4 regions of the Ensifer sp. ENS07 genome follow, and region 2 is predicted to be linked to each of the others. Evidence: riboswitches for the same ligand, from Rfam matches in the RefSeq annotation. Region 2 holds a riboswitch; each other region holds the start of a gene.
What was found. Region 2 has a riboswitch for cobalamin ahead of bluB (5,6-dimethylbenzimidazole synthase). Riboswitches for the same ligand answer to the same signal wherever they lie in the genome.
Positions count from the first base shown of each region.

Region 1: another riboswitch for cobalamin. It lies ahead of nrdH (glutaredoxin-like protein NrdH); the one in region 2 lies ahead of bluB (5,6-dimethylbenzimidazole synthase).
Region 3: another riboswitch for cobalamin. It lies ahead of IB277_RS11650 (CbtB-domain containing protein); the one in region 2 lies ahead of bluB (5,6-dimethylbenzimidazole synthase).
Region 4: another riboswitch for cobalamin. It lies ahead of IB277_RS14330 (TonB-dependent siderophore receptor); the one in region 2 lies ahead of bluB (5,6-dimethylbenzimidazole synthase).

Region 1 covers NZ_JACVBE010000009.1:257,368-261,558, forward strand. The annotation lists gene metE (5-methyltetrahydropteroyltriglutamate--homocysteine S-methyltransferase) at 1-58, shown strand, start outside; gene IB277_RS25115 (acyl-CoA thioesterase) at 55-855, shown strand; cobalamin riboswitch at 1,006-1,232, shown strand; gene nrdH (glutaredoxin-like protein NrdH) at 1,620-1,841, shown strand; gene nrdI (class Ib ribonucleoside-diphosphate reductase assembly flavoprotein NrdI) at 1,854-2,270, shown strand; gene nrdE (class 1b ribonucleoside-diphosphate reductase subunit alpha) at 2,240-4,191, shown strand, end outside.
Region 2 covers NZ_JACVBE010000002.1:187,351-191,541, reverse strand. The annotation lists gene IB277_RS08000 (phytanoyl-CoA dioxygenase family protein) at 1-911, shown strand, start outside; gene IB277_RS07995 (SDR family oxidoreductase) at 1,000-1,812, shown strand; cobalamin riboswitch at 1,909-2,121, shown strand; gene bluB (5,6-dimethylbenzimidazole synthase) at 2,167-2,862, shown strand; gene IB277_RS07985 (DUF2865 domain-containing protein) at 2,875-3,945, opposite strand; gene IB277_RS07980 (acyl-homoserine-lactone synthase) at 4,110-4,191, opposite strand, start outside.
Region 3 covers NZ_JACVBE010000002.1:927,422-931,612, reverse strand. The annotation lists gene IB277_RS11665 (glucoamylase family protein) at 1-148, shown strand, start outside; gene IB277_RS11660 ((2Fe-2S)-binding protein) at 169-1,017, shown strand; gene IB277_RS11655 (CbtA family protein) at 1,056-1,853, opposite strand; gene IB277_RS11650 (CbtB-domain containing protein) at 2,051-2,227, opposite strand; cobalamin riboswitch at 2,268-2,530, opposite strand; gene IB277_RS11645 (TetR/AcrR family transcriptional regulator) at 2,529-3,221, opposite strand; gene IB277_RS11640 (NAD(P)H-binding protein) at 3,326-4,156, shown strand; gene IB277_RS11635 (DUF1772 domain-containing protein) at 4,153-4,191, shown strand, end outside.
Region 4 covers NZ_JACVBE010000003.1:367,916-372,106, forward strand. The annotation lists gene IB277_RS14325 (LysR family transcriptional regulator) at 176-1,036, opposite strand; cobalamin riboswitch at 1,355-1,549, shown strand; gene IB277_RS14330 (TonB-dependent siderophore receptor) at 1,735-3,630, shown strand; gene IB277_RS38035 (hypothetical protein) at 3,701-4,191, opposite strand, start outside.

The DNA.
Region 1 (4,191 bases), on a different contig from region 2:
CGCCCGCTCGCTTCGAGCGGCTTTTGCCGCCGATACGCGCGAAGCCGTCAAAGCATGACGGGGCAGCACGAAGTCACGACGGCGCCGGGGGAAACCCCGGCGCCACAAACCCTGATCGACATCGTTTTTCCAGGCGATACCAATCACCATGGCACGCTCTTTGGTGGCGCCGCCCTCGCGTCGATGGACCGGATCGCTTTCATCGTCGCCACCCGTCACGGGCGCGTTCCCTTCGTCACCGCATCCTGCGACCGCATCGATTTTCGTGCGCCAGCGCGCATCGGTCAGATCGTCTGCTTCAGCGGCCGTCCGGTTCGTGTCGGGCACCGCTCGATGGTGGTCGAGGTCGAGATGATCGCGGAAGATATCGCCACCGGCGGCCGCGCCCTTTGCAGCAGGGGCACCTTCACCATGGTCGCGATGCCCCGTGCCGATGAAACGGATTGGATGCTGCCGCCGCTCGATGTGGCAACGGACACGCCCGAAGAGGCGGGCACCCTACGCATGGTCGACATCGTCTTTCCCGGCCAGGCCAACAGCTTTGGCGCCATATGCGGTGGCAACGCCCTCGCGCATATGACGAAGGCCGCATTCGTCGTCGCGACGCGCCGGAGCCGCCGGGCGACCGTCCTTGCCTCCTGCACCGGTATGGACTTCAAGCACCGGATCATGATCGGTTCGATCATCGAACCCATCGCCCGCATTGTGCGGACGGGTCGCAGTTCAGCCACCGTCGAGGTCGAACTCTGGTCGGAAGAGCTCCTCACCGGTCTGCGACAGCGGACTGTTACCGGAACGTTCGCTATGGTCGCCGTCGACGAGGACAACCGGCCCGTGGCCGCTTTCGCTGCTTGATGGAATGGGGCGTCCGCACCAGGGGCGCCCTATCCACAACCTTGGTGCCAACCGGCTGTTTACTCCCCGTTATCCACACTGCAAAAGAAACCACCCTCCTACCCCCGCCTTCCACATACGGAACCTATTGACGCAGATTTGCGATGAACTACTATATCTAGTGTTCGAGGTTCTTCCGATTCGCAAGGATTGGGAGCTAAGACGGGAATACGGTGCGCCGGCGGGTTTCCGCTGAGGCTATGCCGTAGCTGCCCCCGCAACTGTAGACGGCGAGCGACTGTCCGGATTTGGACCACTGAGGCATGAGGCCTCGGGAAGGTCGGGATGGAAGCTTTGACCCGTAAGCCAGGAGACCTGCCTCGATCACCAAACGTCCACGGGCGGGGTGTCCGGAGGGGTTGAGTGCGTGGCAGGATGAGCCTGCCCGATCGTCTCGACGTCTCCCCGGCAGCCCGTCGAAAGCTTCGGGGTGAAGTCATGCCAGTTTCTTCCAGTTCAGATCCACCTTCTGCGGACGGGTGCGCGTTGTTGCGCGCCTGATCGAAAGGCCGCGCCTTGAAAACCCGCATCCGCGGAATTCCTGAGCGCCCGACCAAAACGAGCCGGCCCGGTTGCGTAACCGACCTTGGGCCAGCTTGACGACGTCAACTCCGGTCGAGTCGACCGGGGAGCGATGTTTCGTGTCCAATCGCCAACACCACGGTTCGCGTTCGCGCGATCCGACGACTTTTTGCGCCCATTTGCCAGACCCTCACGAGGAACCCATGTCGATCACCGTCTACAGCAAACCAGCCTGCGTCCAATGCACCGCCACAACCCGTGCGCTCGACCGCCAAGGCATCGATTATCGCATCGTCGATATCTCCGAGGATTCCGATGCATTCGCGCTGGTGCAGGGTCTTGGCTATCGGCAGGTCCCGGTCGTCGTCGCCGGCGAGCGGCATTGGGCGGGTTTCCGCCCGGACATGATCAGCGCGCTTTCCTGAAGGACGCGGGCGATGGGCCTGATCGTCTATTTTTCCAGTCGCTCGGAAAACACCCATCGCTTCGTCGAAAAGCTCGGCCTTCGCGCCGCCCGCATACCGCTCAGGGAAGGTATGGACGCACTTACGGTCACAGAGCCCTATGTGCTGGTCGTGCCGACCTATTGCGGCGACGATGGCCGCGGGGCGGTGCCGAAGCAGGTCATCCGCTTCTTGAACGACGCGGGCAACCGCTCTCACATCCGCGGCGTGATCGCAGCGGGCAACAGCAATTTCGGCGCGACCTACGGGATCGCCGGCGACGTGATTTCGGCCAAGTGCCGGGTACCCTATCTCTACCGGTTCGAGCTGCTCGGGACCGACGAGGACGTCGCCAATGTCAAAAACGGGATGGAACGATTTTGGACGTCACGACACTCGAACGCCCCTTAAAGGCGACGGAAGCAGCGCTCGACTATCATGCGCTGAACGCAATGCTGAACCTCTATGACGAAGAGGGACGGATCCAGCTCGACAAGGACCGGCAGGCGGCGAAACAGTACTTCCTCCAGCACGTCAATCAGAACACGGTGTTCTTCCATAACCTCCGGGAAAAACTCGATTATCTGGTGACCGAGGGCTATTACGAGCAGGAAGTGCTGGACCAGTATTCCTTCAACTTCGTGCGCGATCTCTACGATCATGCCTATTCAAAGAAGTTCCGCTTTCCGACCTTCCTCGGGGCGTTCAAATACTACACGTCCTATACGCTGAAGACCTTCGACGGAAAGCGCTACCTGGAACGCTACGAAGACCGTGTCTGCATGGTGGCGATGGCCTTGGCGCGCGGCAACGAGGGGCTTGCCCGCGATCTCGTCGACGAGATCATCTCCGGCCGCTTCCAGCCGGCAACGCCGACTTTCCTCAACGCCGGCAAGAAGAGCCGCGGCGAGCTCGTCTCCTGCTTTTTGCTCCGGATCGAGGACAACATGGAGAGTATCGGCCGCGCCATCAATTCGGCGCTGCAGCTTTCCAAGCGCGGTGGCGGCGTGGCGCTGTCGCTCACCAACATCCGCGAGATGGGCGCGCCGATCAAGCAGATCGAGAACCAGTCATCCGGCGTCATCCCGGTCATGAAGCTGCTCGAAGACAGTTTCTCTTACGCCAACCAACTCGGCGCGCGCCAGGGAGCCGGTGCTGTCTACCTGCACGCCCACCACCCCGACATCATGCGCTTCCTCGATACCAAGCGCGAAAACGCCGACGAGAAGATCCGCATCAAGACGCTGTCGCTCGGCGTCGTCATCCCCGACATCACCTTCGAGCTCGCCCGCAACAACGAGGACATGTATCTGTTCTCACCCTATGACGTGGAGCAGGTCTATGGCGTGCCCCTCACCGAGATTTCGGTGACCGAGAAGTACCGCGAGATGGTCGAGGATGCCCGCATCCGCAAGCGCAAGATCAAGGCGCGCGACTTCTTCCAGATCATCGCCGAGATCCAGTTCGAAAGCGGTTATCCCTACATCATGTTCGAGGACACGGTGAACCGGGCAAACCCGATCGCCGGGCGCATCACCATGAGCAATCTCTGCTCGGAAATCCTGCAGGTGAGCGAGGCGAGCGCGTTCAACGACGACCTCTCCTACAAGCACATGGGCAAGGATATCTCCTGCAATCTCGGTTCGCTGAACATTGCGGCTGCGATGGACAGCCCGGATTTCGGCCAGACGATCGAGACCTCGATCCGCGCCCTCACCGCCGTCTCCGAAATGAGCCACATCTCGTCCGTGCCCTCGATCGAAAAGGGCAACGACGACAGCCACGCGATCGGCCTCGGGCAGATGAACCTGCACGGCTATCTCGCCCGCGAGCGCATCTACTACGGCTCCGAGGAAGGCATCGATTTCACCAACATCTATTTCTACACGGTGACCTATCACGCCATCCGCGCGTCGAACCGGCTGGCGGTCGAGAAGGGCAAGAACTTCGCCGGCTTCGAAAACTCGAAATACGCGTCGGGTGATTATTTCGACAAATACACCGAAGCCGAATGGCTGCCGGCGACCGAAAAGGTGAAGGGCCTGTTCGAGGAAGCCGGCATCTCGATCCCGACTCAGGAAGACTGGCTGGAGTTGAAACGGGCGGTGATAGCTGGCGGCCTTTACAACCAGAACCTCCAGGCCGTGCCGCCGACCGGTTCGATCTCCTACATCAACCACTCCACTTCCTCGATCCATCCGATCGTCTCGAAGATCGAGATCCGCAAGGAAGGCAAGATCGGCCGCGTCTACTATCCGGCCGCCTTCATGACCAACGACAATCTCGAATATTACCAGGACGCCTACGAGATCGGGCCGGAGAAGATCATCGA
Region 2 (4,191 bases):
CAGCAATCGACGTCGCAAGCGGGGTCTTTGACGCTATCATCGAAGAGCAACATCGCAGCAACAGCGGCGGCGGCGATCACTTCGCCAAACCCGGCGCCAATGACCGCATCTGGAACTCGCTGGAAAAGCACTGCCTGAACGCGCCGGAGAATTTCGCCTCCTATTACGGCAATGCCGTCATAGCGCTCGTCAGCGAGGCTTGGCTCGGGCCGAACTACCAGATGACGGCGCAGGTCAATCGCGTCAATCCTGGCGGTGCGGCGCAATCGGCGCACCGGGATTATCACCTCGGCTTCCAGACCGCGGCCGTGATCGAGCAGTATCCGGCGCATGTGCACAAGCTTTCACCGGTGCTGACGCTGCAGGGGGCGGTTGCCCATTGCGACATGCCGCTCGAAAGCGGACCGACGCTGTTCTTGCCCTATAGCCAAACCTATGTGCCGGGCTATCTGGCGCTCAACCGGCCGGAATTCCGCGCCTATTTCGACGCACACCACGTGCAGCTTCCCCTTGAAAAGGGCGACGTTGTCTTCTTCAACCCGGCGCTCTTCCATGCCGCCGGCACCAACCACTCCCGGGATATCCGCCGCGTGGCCAACCTGCTGCAGGTGTCTTCGGCCTTCGGTCGCGCAATGGAAACCGTTGACCGACTGACCATGAGCGCGACGCTCTATCCGGCCTTGCGGGCCTTGCTGGCGGGCGGGACGCTGACGCAGGCGGAAGCGGCCAACGCGATCTCCTCCTGTGCCGAGGGCTATTCGTTCCCCACCAATCTCGACCGGGATCCGCCACTCGGCGGGTTGGCGCCGAAGACGCAGGCGCAGTTGATGCGCGAGGCTCTCACTGCGGGGACGGGCGAACAAGAGTTTCTCTCGGTGCTGGAGGCGCAGGCGAAGCGCAAGCTGAGCTGACGAGCGAGTTACAATTTGACAGGCTCCCGGTGTGTTTCAGCCGGGAGCCGCAGCCGTTTCAAACGATCATTTCCGAGGGAGGAATTCGATGAGTGGACAATTGCAAGGCAAGATCGCCATCGTCACCGGTGGTACGCAGGGACTGGGCGCGACGATTGCTGGCCTTTTCGCCGAGCGCGGCGCTGAAGGCATCGTCATCTGCGGCCGCAACGCCGCCAAGGGGCGGGCGAAGGCCGAGCAGATCGGCAAGGCAAGCGGCGCGAAAGTCGTCTATGTCGAGGCCGATCTGGAAAAAGTAGAGGACGCCCGCAAGGTGGTCGCCGCTTGCGACGCGGAATTCGGACGGGTCGATGCGCTGGTCAACGCCGCAGCTATCACCGACCGTGGCACGATCCTCGACACCACGCCCGAACTCTTCGACCGCATGTTCGCGACCAATGTGCGCGCGCCGTTCTTCCTGATGCAGGAGGCGGTGAAGATCATGCGGCGGGAGAAGACCGAGGGCACGATCGTCAACATCGGCTCGATGTCGGCGATGGCCGGCCAGCCGTTCATTGCCGCCTATTGTTCGTCGAAAGGCGCGCTCGAAACGCTGACCAAAAACACGGCCTATGCGCTTCTTCGCAACCGCATTCGCGTCAACGGGCTGAATATCGGCTGGATGGCGTCCGAAGGCGAAGACCGCATCCAGCGCGAGTTTCATGGCGCGGCTGCCGATTGGCTCGAAAAGGTGGCGGCCGACCAGCCTTTCGGTCGGCTCGTCGATCCGGCTGAAGTGGCGCGGGCCTGCGCCTATCTGTCGTCGGCCGAGTCCGGGCTGATAACCGGATCGGTGATTTGCTTCGATCAGTCGGTCTGGGGCGCCTATGACGACTCGCCGCATCCGGTCGCTCCGCTTTGAGGCGGAGGCAAACGACTAAGCTCGACAGTAGCCGGCGGAAAGTGGCGCGCCATGTCTCGACCGGGTTGGCGCGCTTGTCTTTCTCAAACGGCTGTGCACTTAGTGCCGTCGTCAGGTGTCCGCGAAAGCGGGAGAATCGGGAATCCGGTGTCATTCCGGAACGTGCCCAACGCTGTGACGGGGACGATCGCCTCTAAGAGAGCCTTGAGTTGATTCAAGGTTTTGCCACTGGATCTTCAATCGATCTGGGAAGGCGAGGTGATCGGTTGAACCGAAGTCAGAAGACCGGCCTGGCGAGATAGACCGAACCCCGCGTGGACGGCGGGAGGTTTTCGCATTGTTGGGGATCGAACGATGCTGACTGAACCGAAGGGCGGCCTTGCGGCTGCCGGCGCCTTTTCGCTGCCAGAGCGGGAGGCCGTCTACCGTGCCATCGAGACACGTCGCGACGTGCGCGATGAATTCCTGCCCGCGCCATTGCCGGATGATCTGATCGGGCGCCTGCTGGCCGCTGCGCACAGCGCCCCGTCCGTGGGCTTCATGCAGCCGTGGAACTTCGTGCTGGTGCGGGCGGAAGAAACGCGTGAGCGCGTCTGGCAGGCGTTTCGCCGCGCCAATGACGAGGCCGCGCTGATGTTCGAGGCGGAACAACAGGCCAAGTACCGTGCGCTGAAGCTGGAAGGCATCCGCAAGGCGCCGCTCAGCATCTGTGTCACCTGCGACCGCACGCGCGGCGGTGCCGTCGTACTCGGGCGCACCCACAATCCGCAGATGGACGTCTATTCCACCGTCTGCGCCGTGCAAAACCTCTGGCTTGCGGCGCGGGCCGAAGGGGTGGGCGTCGGCTGGGTGAGCATTTTCCACGAGGCCGAGATCAAGGCGATTCTCGGCATCCCAGATCATATCGAGATCGTTGCCTGGCTCTGCCTCGGCTATGTCGATCGCCTCTATCAGCAGCCGGAACTCGCCGTGAAGGGCTGGCGCCAGCGCCTGCCGCTCGACGAGCTGGTTTTCGAAGACGGATGGGGACGCAGCAAGGAGAAGGCGTAAGGCCTCGTCCGATCAATTCTGGACCGGCTGATAGGCCGGTCCCTTCGGATGCTTGAGGTCGATGGCGGTTTCTTCCTGCGGCAGGTAGGTCGGGCCGACGACGCGAACCTTGTTCTTCGACGGATCGTAAGGCCGCTCTTCGGCCGGCGCCTTGGCGGTATTGCTCGCCGCTTCCGGCTTCTTGGTCTCGATGACGATGATCGACGACTGGTCGTCACCGATCTTCGTTCCGTTTGCCTTCGGTGTGGTCGAGGCGGTCTGGGGTATCTGGCAGCCGCACTGGCCGGGTTTTCCGACGGCGCGGGTGCGATAGGCAAAGGCGTTGGGCATTTCGGTATAGGGACGGCCGGTCACGGCCGAGACCATCTTGTCGCTCTCTTCCGTGTTGAGGTCGTGAAAATAGAGCTCGGTCTCAGCCCCCGGGCAGCGCGCCCGACAGGCCTGCTCGTCGCGCGGGAAATCGGCCGGCGTCGCATCCGAAGAAACCGGGAAAAAGGCGCCGTCGCAGGTGCGCACGCACATGGTTCTGAGCGTGCCGCTATAGTAGCGCTCCTGCGGCGCGTAGCCGTCTTCGCCTCGGCCGAGCATCGGGCCGTAGGCGTCTTCCGGCGGCAGGTCGGCAACGATGTTGCGGTGGCTTTCCGGCACGTCCGGTTCCACGCTTGCGAACTCCTCGCGGTCGCCATAGCAACCGTTGATCTCCAGCGCGGCGAGGATGCGTCGCCGGCTGTCGTCGCTGCCGCCGGCGACGATCTGCTCGCGCTCGGACTTCAGCATGCGCAGATTGTCTTCCATCTCGGCGATCAGGCTGTTGAGGCCGTAGCAAGTGTCGGGGTCGCCGCCGTCGAAGCCAATGGCGTTGCCGCCACTGCAACCCGCGCGGCGGCGGTCGTTCTTTGCTCGCCGCAGCTCGATATTCTGCCGCGAGATCGCGCTTGCGTAGTCGCGCGCATCGGCATTGCTGGCGACGTAGTCAGGCAGTTGCGCGAGCCGCGCGTTCAGTCGGTCGCAGGCCGTCGATGCCAGTGACGGACCGGCACCGATCAGAACCAGAGGCACAAGGGCCGCAGCGACGTGTTTCATGCGCGTGAACACGGGCGAAAGTCTCTTCCTGTTGCCAGGTCGGCGCCGACCTTCTGCGGGTGGCTGCCAGCGGCATTCCTGTTTCGCCTCCATCATAGAGCTTGTCGGTGATCGTGCAACGACAAGCGACGGTTTGCGTTAACAGCGCAGATCGACTGATGCGCTTAGGCGGCGCGGGCGGTTTCCAGCGACATCGGACGTTCGAGCACGGTACCTTCGATGGCAGCGACCGCCTTCATCCGCGTG
Region 3 (4,191 bases), 740 kb from region 2:
GAACTGGCAAAGCGGCCTTAGCTGGGCACTGATGCGCAGCATGCCGGCGATCCGCCTCGGCCTTGAACGGGCGGGCTTCGACGGTGGCTGGCTGCAGGAGGGGGAAGGCGCGTGTGGTAATCCGCCCGCATCCTGCGCCAGAGGATGAGAATGGACGACGGAGACGGCATGCGCTTGAACGACCACCGGCCGACAGCGGAGACCGCGGCGTTTGCGCCGCAGGCGCTGGCCGTCGCCGACCATCTGCGTACCCAGTTTCCCGAGGCTGCCGTCTCGCTCGGGCCGGCGGCCAGTGATTTCAGCGCGCCGGGCGACTTCTGGGCTGCGGGCAGCGCTGGCCTCGAGGCGGGGCTCGCCTATCAGGATTTCTTTGGGGTCGGCATGACCGACCGGATCCGGGCGGCGCATCTGATCGCCTTCTATAGCCGCCAGCTGAGCGTGGTCCTTGGCGCGTTCCATCTCGGCGCCGGGTTGCAGGCGGAGGTGGCCGGCATTCGTTTCGAGGATTGGACGCGGCTTCACCGTGGCGTCGAAATCGCGGGCAAGCGCTATCATTTTCGCCTGCATCCGCCGGCCACGGAGCGCCAGGGTGGCGAAGGCGTCAGCGCATTCGAACAGGGCTTCATCGCCCATCTGGCACCCGTCGTTGCGGTTCTGAAAGCGCGAGCAGGGCTGTCGAGCGGGGCGCAATGGCGGCTCGCGGCCGATGCCCTGGCCGGCGCGTTCCTGGAAATCGGCCGCGCGATCGGCGACGAGGCGCGCGGCATGGCCGAGGCGCTGGCGATCGTCAAACGACCGGGTTCGCGGCTCTACTCAGAGGAGCTCTGCTACGAGCAGATCGCGGCTCTCGATCCGGCAAGCGGCGCTGAGCTGTCGCGCCAGTATCGGATCCGTTGCGGCTGCTGTCTCTACTTCAAGACGGAAGGGGGCAGTTTCTGCGACACTTGCGTGCTGCTGGAGCCGGAAGATCGCCGCGCGCGGCTGGCGGCGCATCTCATGCAAAACGGCGGGACCTGAACCCCGCCGTCGCTTTGCTGACGATCTGTGATCAGTGATCACTGTGCCTTGACGAAGCGCTCGTTGATGAAGCCGGAGACGACGCCGAGCACGATCCAGAAGGCAAGCGTGGTGGCGAGTGCGGCAACCGCAAACTCGGCGCCGAGCACGGCCGGAACGTTGCTGGTGATATCGAGCGGCTGCGGCGCACCGTAGACATGGGGTGCTGCGATCAGCACCAGGCCTGCGACCTTGGAGACGATCTCCTCGCGCAGGACGACGAGATAGAGGCCGACGGCGGAGAGCGCCACGGTCACCAGCCACCAGGTCTGGCGGTCGCCGAGTTCGGCTGCCGGAAATCCCGGCAGTTCCGGCGGCAGACCGATCGCCGGCAGCATGTGCACGGCAAGCCAGCCGCAGGCGCCCCACAGCGCGCCGTTCCTGAGCGTGATCGGGTAGCCGATCACCAGGCTGACGCCGGCGAGCAGCAGGCCGAAGCCGGAACCTGTGACGAGGTTCGCCATCAGCGTGCCGGAGAAGCGGCTCATGCCGAACATGATGCCGCCTTCCTCATGCTCGCCCTCATGGGCATAGGCCGGGGTGATCGGCGACAAAGCGTCGAGGAAAGCGCCGAACGGCGACACGGCTTTGAGCGACGAATGCTGGTCGTGGTTTTCTGCGGCCGGCTGTGCCGCACCCGGCTGGGCGGCGGGCTGTTCGGTAGCGGCCGGTGCCTCGCCTTCGAATTCTTCTGCATGCAGGATCAGCGGTGTGACGCGCAGTTCCTGGGCGCCGGTCATGAAGACACCGGCAATCAATCCAGCCACGATCGCGGCCAGAAGCGTTCTGACAATCATCTTGAAATCCCTCGATAACGACAAAAGCCACGCCCTATGGCGTGGTCCTCGAGCCTTCCCATTTTCCCTATGCTGCGGATGGCCTTCGCGCGCCGGAAAAACCGGGATGCACGCAGGCCTCCATCCGGCTCGGGCCGGATGCGTTCAGGTCCGCAGATTGTTCGATGCGGAACGTTGTTCACGTTCCGGCGCATCGGTCAGTGGCAGGGGAAGCCGTAGGAGTGGCGGGTGTCGTGCGCCGTGTCGTGCAGCACTGCCGAGTTGGCAAGGCCGGCGCCAAAGACGAGGAATGCGCCGATGAAGAGCGCGATGACGCCAGCGGTCAGACGATCGCTGAGGGAGAGCGGGGTGCTCGAAATGGTAGACGTAGCCATGACAACCTCCGTGATGGCATCGGGAAATTCCCGGTTGGGCCCTATGCCCGTATCGAGTGGCAGGTTTCCTGGCTCACGGCGTTGGGCTCGATGCCCTCGATCTGCCTCGCCTTCCCAGCTCGGCCGCCCTCTCGCGGTCTTGCCAGTGGCTTCTTCCGGATCGCTCCGGAACGGTGGATCGACGTCGCTCTACAGTCGCGGGGTCGGCCGTGATTTGAATGCCCAGCTTGGGTCCATCCGTCACATTCCCGTTTACTCCCGAAACACGTTCGCGTCCCGGGAACCAATCGATCCCAGATGATTAGGATTGTGTCATGGAGTTGTCAATTGAGTGCGCGCCGCCGCGCGGTCCATCCGCGACAAAATCCTTGACGGTCATGCGTTTGTAGGCTTCGACGATCTGGTCACCCTCGGCCCGGTCGACCGAGACTGCAAGTCGCATGGTGCAGTCGCCGAGATGCATGATCAGGAAGGCGGCGCTGTCGATCTCTTCGCGCGGCGTCTCCGGCACAAGGCGGGCCCAGACATCGGCAAGCAGCTTTCCGCCGGCGCGGCTTTGCGCAAGATCGATCTCGCGCAGCGCCTTGTCGGCTTGCATCGCCGACCAGATGTCGCGCATGACCGGCTCGGCGAGGAACATGTCGTAGTAGATGTCGAACAGCAGCGAGAAGGCGTCGCGCAGTTCGGCTATCGACGTGACCTTGGCCAGTTCGGCCGCGATGCACTCGTTGCAGACCGCATTGTAGCGCTCGGCCAGCGTGCGCACGATTGCCGCCTTGTCGGGGAAGTACTGATACAGCGATCCGATCGAAATCCCAGCCTTTTCAGCGACTTCGCTCATGCGCATGGCGTCGCTGCCCTTCTCCTGGATGAGCGCCGTCGCGCAGGCAAGGATCTGCTCGACGCGCTCGCGGCTGCGCTTCTGGCTCGGCGTCCGGCGCAGCGCACGCTCGTCGTCGGCGGGAAGCGTGGCGGGACTTGCATCTGGAATCATGAGTAATGCTCACATTTTGACTTGACTCCTAAAATACGAGGATTTATCACATTTGCAAATGTGAGAGATGCTCATGTTTGTTGATGGAACCTCAGGAGGAAACGATGTCTCGGAAAGTCACACTGGTTTTGGGCGGTACCGGCAAGACGGGGCGGCGGGTGGCCGATCGCCTTCGGGAGCGGGGCATAGCGGTCCGCATCGGCGCCCGTTCGGCGTCGCCTTCCTTCGATTGGACGGATGAGGCGACCTGGACGCCCGCCCTTGAAAATGTCGATCGCATCTATGTCTGCTACCAGCCCGATCTGGCGGTGCCGGGCGCCGTCGACGTCATCGACCGGTTCTCGAGCCTTGCCGTTCGCTCCGGCATCAAGCGGCTGGTGCTCCTGTCGGGCCGCGGCGAGGACGAGGCGGAAGCCTCCGAGCGTGCGCTGCAGGCCTCCGGCGCCGACTGGACGGTCATCCGGGGCAGCTGGTTCTTCGAGAACTTCGACGAAGGCTTCCTGGCCGACGGCGTGGTGAGTGGTTCGGTCTTCCTGCCGGTGGACGAGGTCACCGAGCCCTTCGTCAGTTGCGACGACATTGCCGACGTGGCGGTTGAGGCCCTTCTGGACGATGCGCATATCGGCAAGGTCTATGCCTTGACCGGCCCGCGCCTGATGACCTTTGCCCAGGCCGTCGCCGAGATCGCCGCGGCCGCCAACCGTCGGATCTCTTATCAGGCCATTCCGGTTTCCGACTTCGCAGCGCATCTCAAGGCGGACGGCGTGCCGGATGACTATGTCGAACTCATCCGCTATCTCTTCACCTCGGTGCTCGACGGGCGCAATTCCAGCATGACGTCCGATGTCGAGCGCGTGCTTGGGCGGCGTCCGCGCGACTTTGCCGATTACGCCCGGGAAACCGCAGCAACTGGTGTTTGGAGTCTTGCCGCATGATCCCGCTGATCCCCGCTCTGGCGTTTGCCGCCGCG
Region 4 (4,191 bases), on a different contig from region 2:
TTTTGTCGTTGTAATAATAATTGCTCAGCTTCTCATCGTAGGTGCTTTGGCTTTTACCGATGCGGTCGACCAGCCCCACTCCGCCCGGATCTTCCTGCCAGGAACGCAGTCGAATGGTATAACCGGCCATCCCATGACGCGACGGATGGGAGAGTTGGCCTTCAGCAGGACCGGCTCATAAGCCTTCTCTCGGCGTAACGCTTTTGAGCGCATCGACAGCTGTGTCAATAAGTGACTCGTGTCTGCGGTGTCTCTGCGTCACGACGTAAACCGGCTGCTTAATCTCCGGCGCGCCTTCTACAAGACGCACTGACATGCCGGACCCGGACAAGGTTTCGACGGTCTGGTGCGGGAGATACGTAGTTCCACCACGCCGTTTCAGAATGCCGATTGCATGGTCCTCGTGATCCACGGCGATAGCAGATCGAGTGAGCCCCGGTAGCAGCTCGGTGTGCATCCGCTCGAAATATGTCGTGTATCTAGCGCGGATATAACTTCTCGAAGTCACATCGGAAAGCCTGTCGAACTCCGTCGACACCATCTGAAATTTTTCGACGCCGGTCTCCTCGATGCTAAGGTCCGGCAAGCATTTGGGCGAAAATACAATGCCGATATCAATCCTGCCACCGGAGAGATCCGCCATGACGGTGGACGAGTGGCCAGAATGCAGTACCAATTCCAGTCGTTCGTTGATGATGTGCAACTCCTCGATCCAGTCCAGAACGAGCGTCCCTATCGAGCTTAGCGGCCCTGAGATGCGTAGAGGGCCATCATAGTGTTCCAGGCCTCCGATATCGTGCTGCGCATGCGCCCAGCCCGCTTTGATGGCGCGAGCGTGTTTCTCGAACCTGATACCGGCCGAAGTCGGAACTGCACCCGCTCGCCCGCGGTGAAATAGTTGGGCGCCCACGGCTCGCTCTAGTGTCTTAATGCGGCCACTTACGGCCGGCTGCGTTGTTTCAAGTCGCTCTGATGTGCGCCGGAAATTGCCTGTCTCAAGCAAGTCCAGGAAGGTATCGAGAAGGTCGAGGTTCATGGTGTGATCGCAATTGTGGTTGATCCGTTGCCCGTCGGCCAAGCAGATTTCGCCGGTTTCTGGTTTTCCAACCGGTCAGTATCTAGCGACACGGTTAACGACGGCGCCCAGCCTACGCAGGAGAGGAATATCGTGCCTCGTCGCGTGAGGGTGTTGGTCCGCGTTCTCGCAAGGAGCAACAAACTTTCCGGGCGCAGCCGATCCTATATCGAAGACGCGGCAAATTGCAAGATGTATGCGCAGGAATGTATGCTTAAAGAGCGTGCACGTATGGAAAAACTAGCCATACACTCTTGTCGCGACTCGTCGCCGACTTTATTGGTCGGCTACGGCACAGGTTCCGCATGACGGATGAAAAGGGAACGTGGTGAGGCATAGTCGATGTCAATCCCACGGCTGCCCCCGCAACTGTAACCGCCGAGCTTGTCTCATCAGCCCACTGCGTCAAGCGGGAAGGGCGAGACTGGCGGGGACGCGGAAGTCAGGAGACCTGCCTGTGTTGGTCACCCATGCAAGGATACGGGGAGTGTCCGAGCGCGGCCGCCCGTAGCGGTGACATTGTCGAAGATGTTGCCGTGTTGAAGGACGGTCGATGGGAACGGTTGTTACCATTGTCACTTCTTTTCTGCGGAGGAAAGCCGTGCAGGTCAGGCCCTGCCTGAAGGGAGATTATGAGGATTTTTCTGACCGGAGCTGCGATGCTCCTCATCGCCGCATGGGAGCCGAGCTTTGCTCGGGATGCTAACCAGGCGGACGAGCCGACAGAGCTCGAAGCGATTGTCGTTACGGACGGATTGACTCCCGTGGAGCTCGAGAAATCCGGGCGTGCCGTCACCGTGATCTCGGGGGAGGAGATGGAGAAGCATCAGGTCCGCTATGTCGCGGATGCGCTACGCCTTGTGCCGGGATTTGCAGTATCTCGCACGGGCTCCTCAGGTGGCTTAACGCAGGTACGTGTGCGCGGCGCGGAGGGCAATCAACTGCTGGTGATCATTGATGGCGTGGTCGCCAACGACGTTGGGCAGGGTGAATTCGACTTCGGAGGCCTGGTTACCGACGACATAAAACGCATCGAAATTCTGCGCGGGCCGCAAAGCGCGTTCTGGGGGGCTAATGCCATGTCAGGCGTGATCAACATCGTCACCAAGCGCGGCGAGCGCGATTCCGTTCGGTCTACTGCGCGCACGGAAATCGGCAGCAACGCTTCGGTCACATCGACAATCTCCGCCGGCGGGGGCCGTGACACCTATGACTATTGGCTATCCGGCACCGTTATGCACACGGACGGCTTCAACATTTCGGGTGCGGGTGACGAAGAGGACGGCGGCAGGAATGGTACGTTAAACGGCAAGTTCACAATCGATCTCTCGCCGGATACGACTATGGAGGGCACGGTTCGGGGCGTAAATCGTCGCAGCGAGAGTGACCCGCAAGACTGGGACACCGCGATGACCTACGACGCGGACGACTACACCAAGAACCAGGAACTCTTCGGGTCGGTTGGGATCACCAATTCGTCCCTGGACGACGCGCTGGCACAGAAGATCCTTTTCTCGGGCACCGATATCTATCAATCCAGGCACTCCGACGAATACGGAAACAGTTCGGACGACGGAAACCGTTATAGGGGCAGCTATCAAGCGTCCTATCGTTTCGACGATACGGACCAGGTGATCCAACAAGTGACCGGCGGTTACGCATGGCAATTCGAAAGGTTTTCACCCTCCCATTTGGAGGAGACTTTTCGACGGGACGCGCAATCCCTTATTGGCGAGTATCGGGTAGAGTTCTTTGATCAAGTCCACCTAAACTTCGGTGCGAGGCAGGACTGGAACAGCGGTTTCAGTGATACGGGAACCTGGACTGCAAGCGCGGCGTGGCAAATCCCGAGCAGCGACATGCGGCTTCATGCCTCAGTCGGAACCGGCGTTACCAACCCGACGTTCTATGAACAGTTCGGCTATTTTCCCGGAGGATTCATCGGTAATCCAAATTTGCAGCCGGAACGGAGCCTCGGATACGACATCGGGGTTGAGAAAAGCTTCAATGAGGGGGGCCTCGTAGTAGACCTTACCTACTTCAACCAAAATCTGGAGAACGAGATCGCCACTGTCTACGACGCGGATTTCATCGCGCGGCCGATCAACCGCGACGGCGAAAGCCTCCGCCAAGGCATGGAGGTTTCGGCGACCTTCGATTTCTTCAACGGCGTCACGATGACCGCATCTTATACGTACACCGACGCGACCGAACAGACAGCCGCCACCGGGCCGCGTCTCGCTGAAGCCCGTCGCCCCCGCCACATCGGTTCGGTCAAAGCGGACTACGTTTTTTATGACGACCGCGCGAGGGTCTTCGCCGAGGCAGTATTCAATGGCAGGACTGTCGACACGGTTTTTGCGACCGCTGTACCCCCGCGGGTGACGATGGCTGGCTATTCGCTTTTGAACGTCGGCGGCAGCCTGAAAATCAACGACACCTTGGAAATGTTTGGTCGCGTCGACAATCTGTTCGACCGAGACTACCGGGAAGTCTATGGCTTCAAGTCGTCGCCCGGTCTGACTGCTTTCGCCGGATTGTCGGCTTCATTCTGACTTACGAAAAGGCAAAGGGCAAAGAGGCGGCGGACAGACTGCCTCCTATGTCGACACGTGCGGTGGCAGACTATTCTGCGAAATACTTTTTCGCCGTAACCCGCAAGCGGTCGCTGTGATCGTAAATTTGGTCAAGCGAGTCGATAATCAACCGTTCCTCGGACTCACCGTCAAAGAGCCCGATGTATTTGACCGAGCGGTTGAAATGTAGCCTCGCGAGCGGCTTTCGATTGTTATTGTCGATAAGAATGCCACAATAGGATTTCTGGTCGCGCATCACCACTCGTTTCGACGAGATCGTATCGCGCACGATCGCCTTCACAATCATGTATCCCTCGCGCTCCTCCTCTGTCGTCACGACTTCGGGTTCCTCCTCAACGGGCTCGTCAATTTTTTCGATGACTTCCTCCGTGTCCGCGAGTGCGCTCGAAAGGCGGTTCTTGACCGGGACCATGATCACATCTCGGAATGCGGTTCGCACGACTCCCGTCAACATCTTTTTAACCTGCGCGGTAATCCGGCCCTCGTAGACAGAACCAGCAACAAGGCGTACGAAGTCCT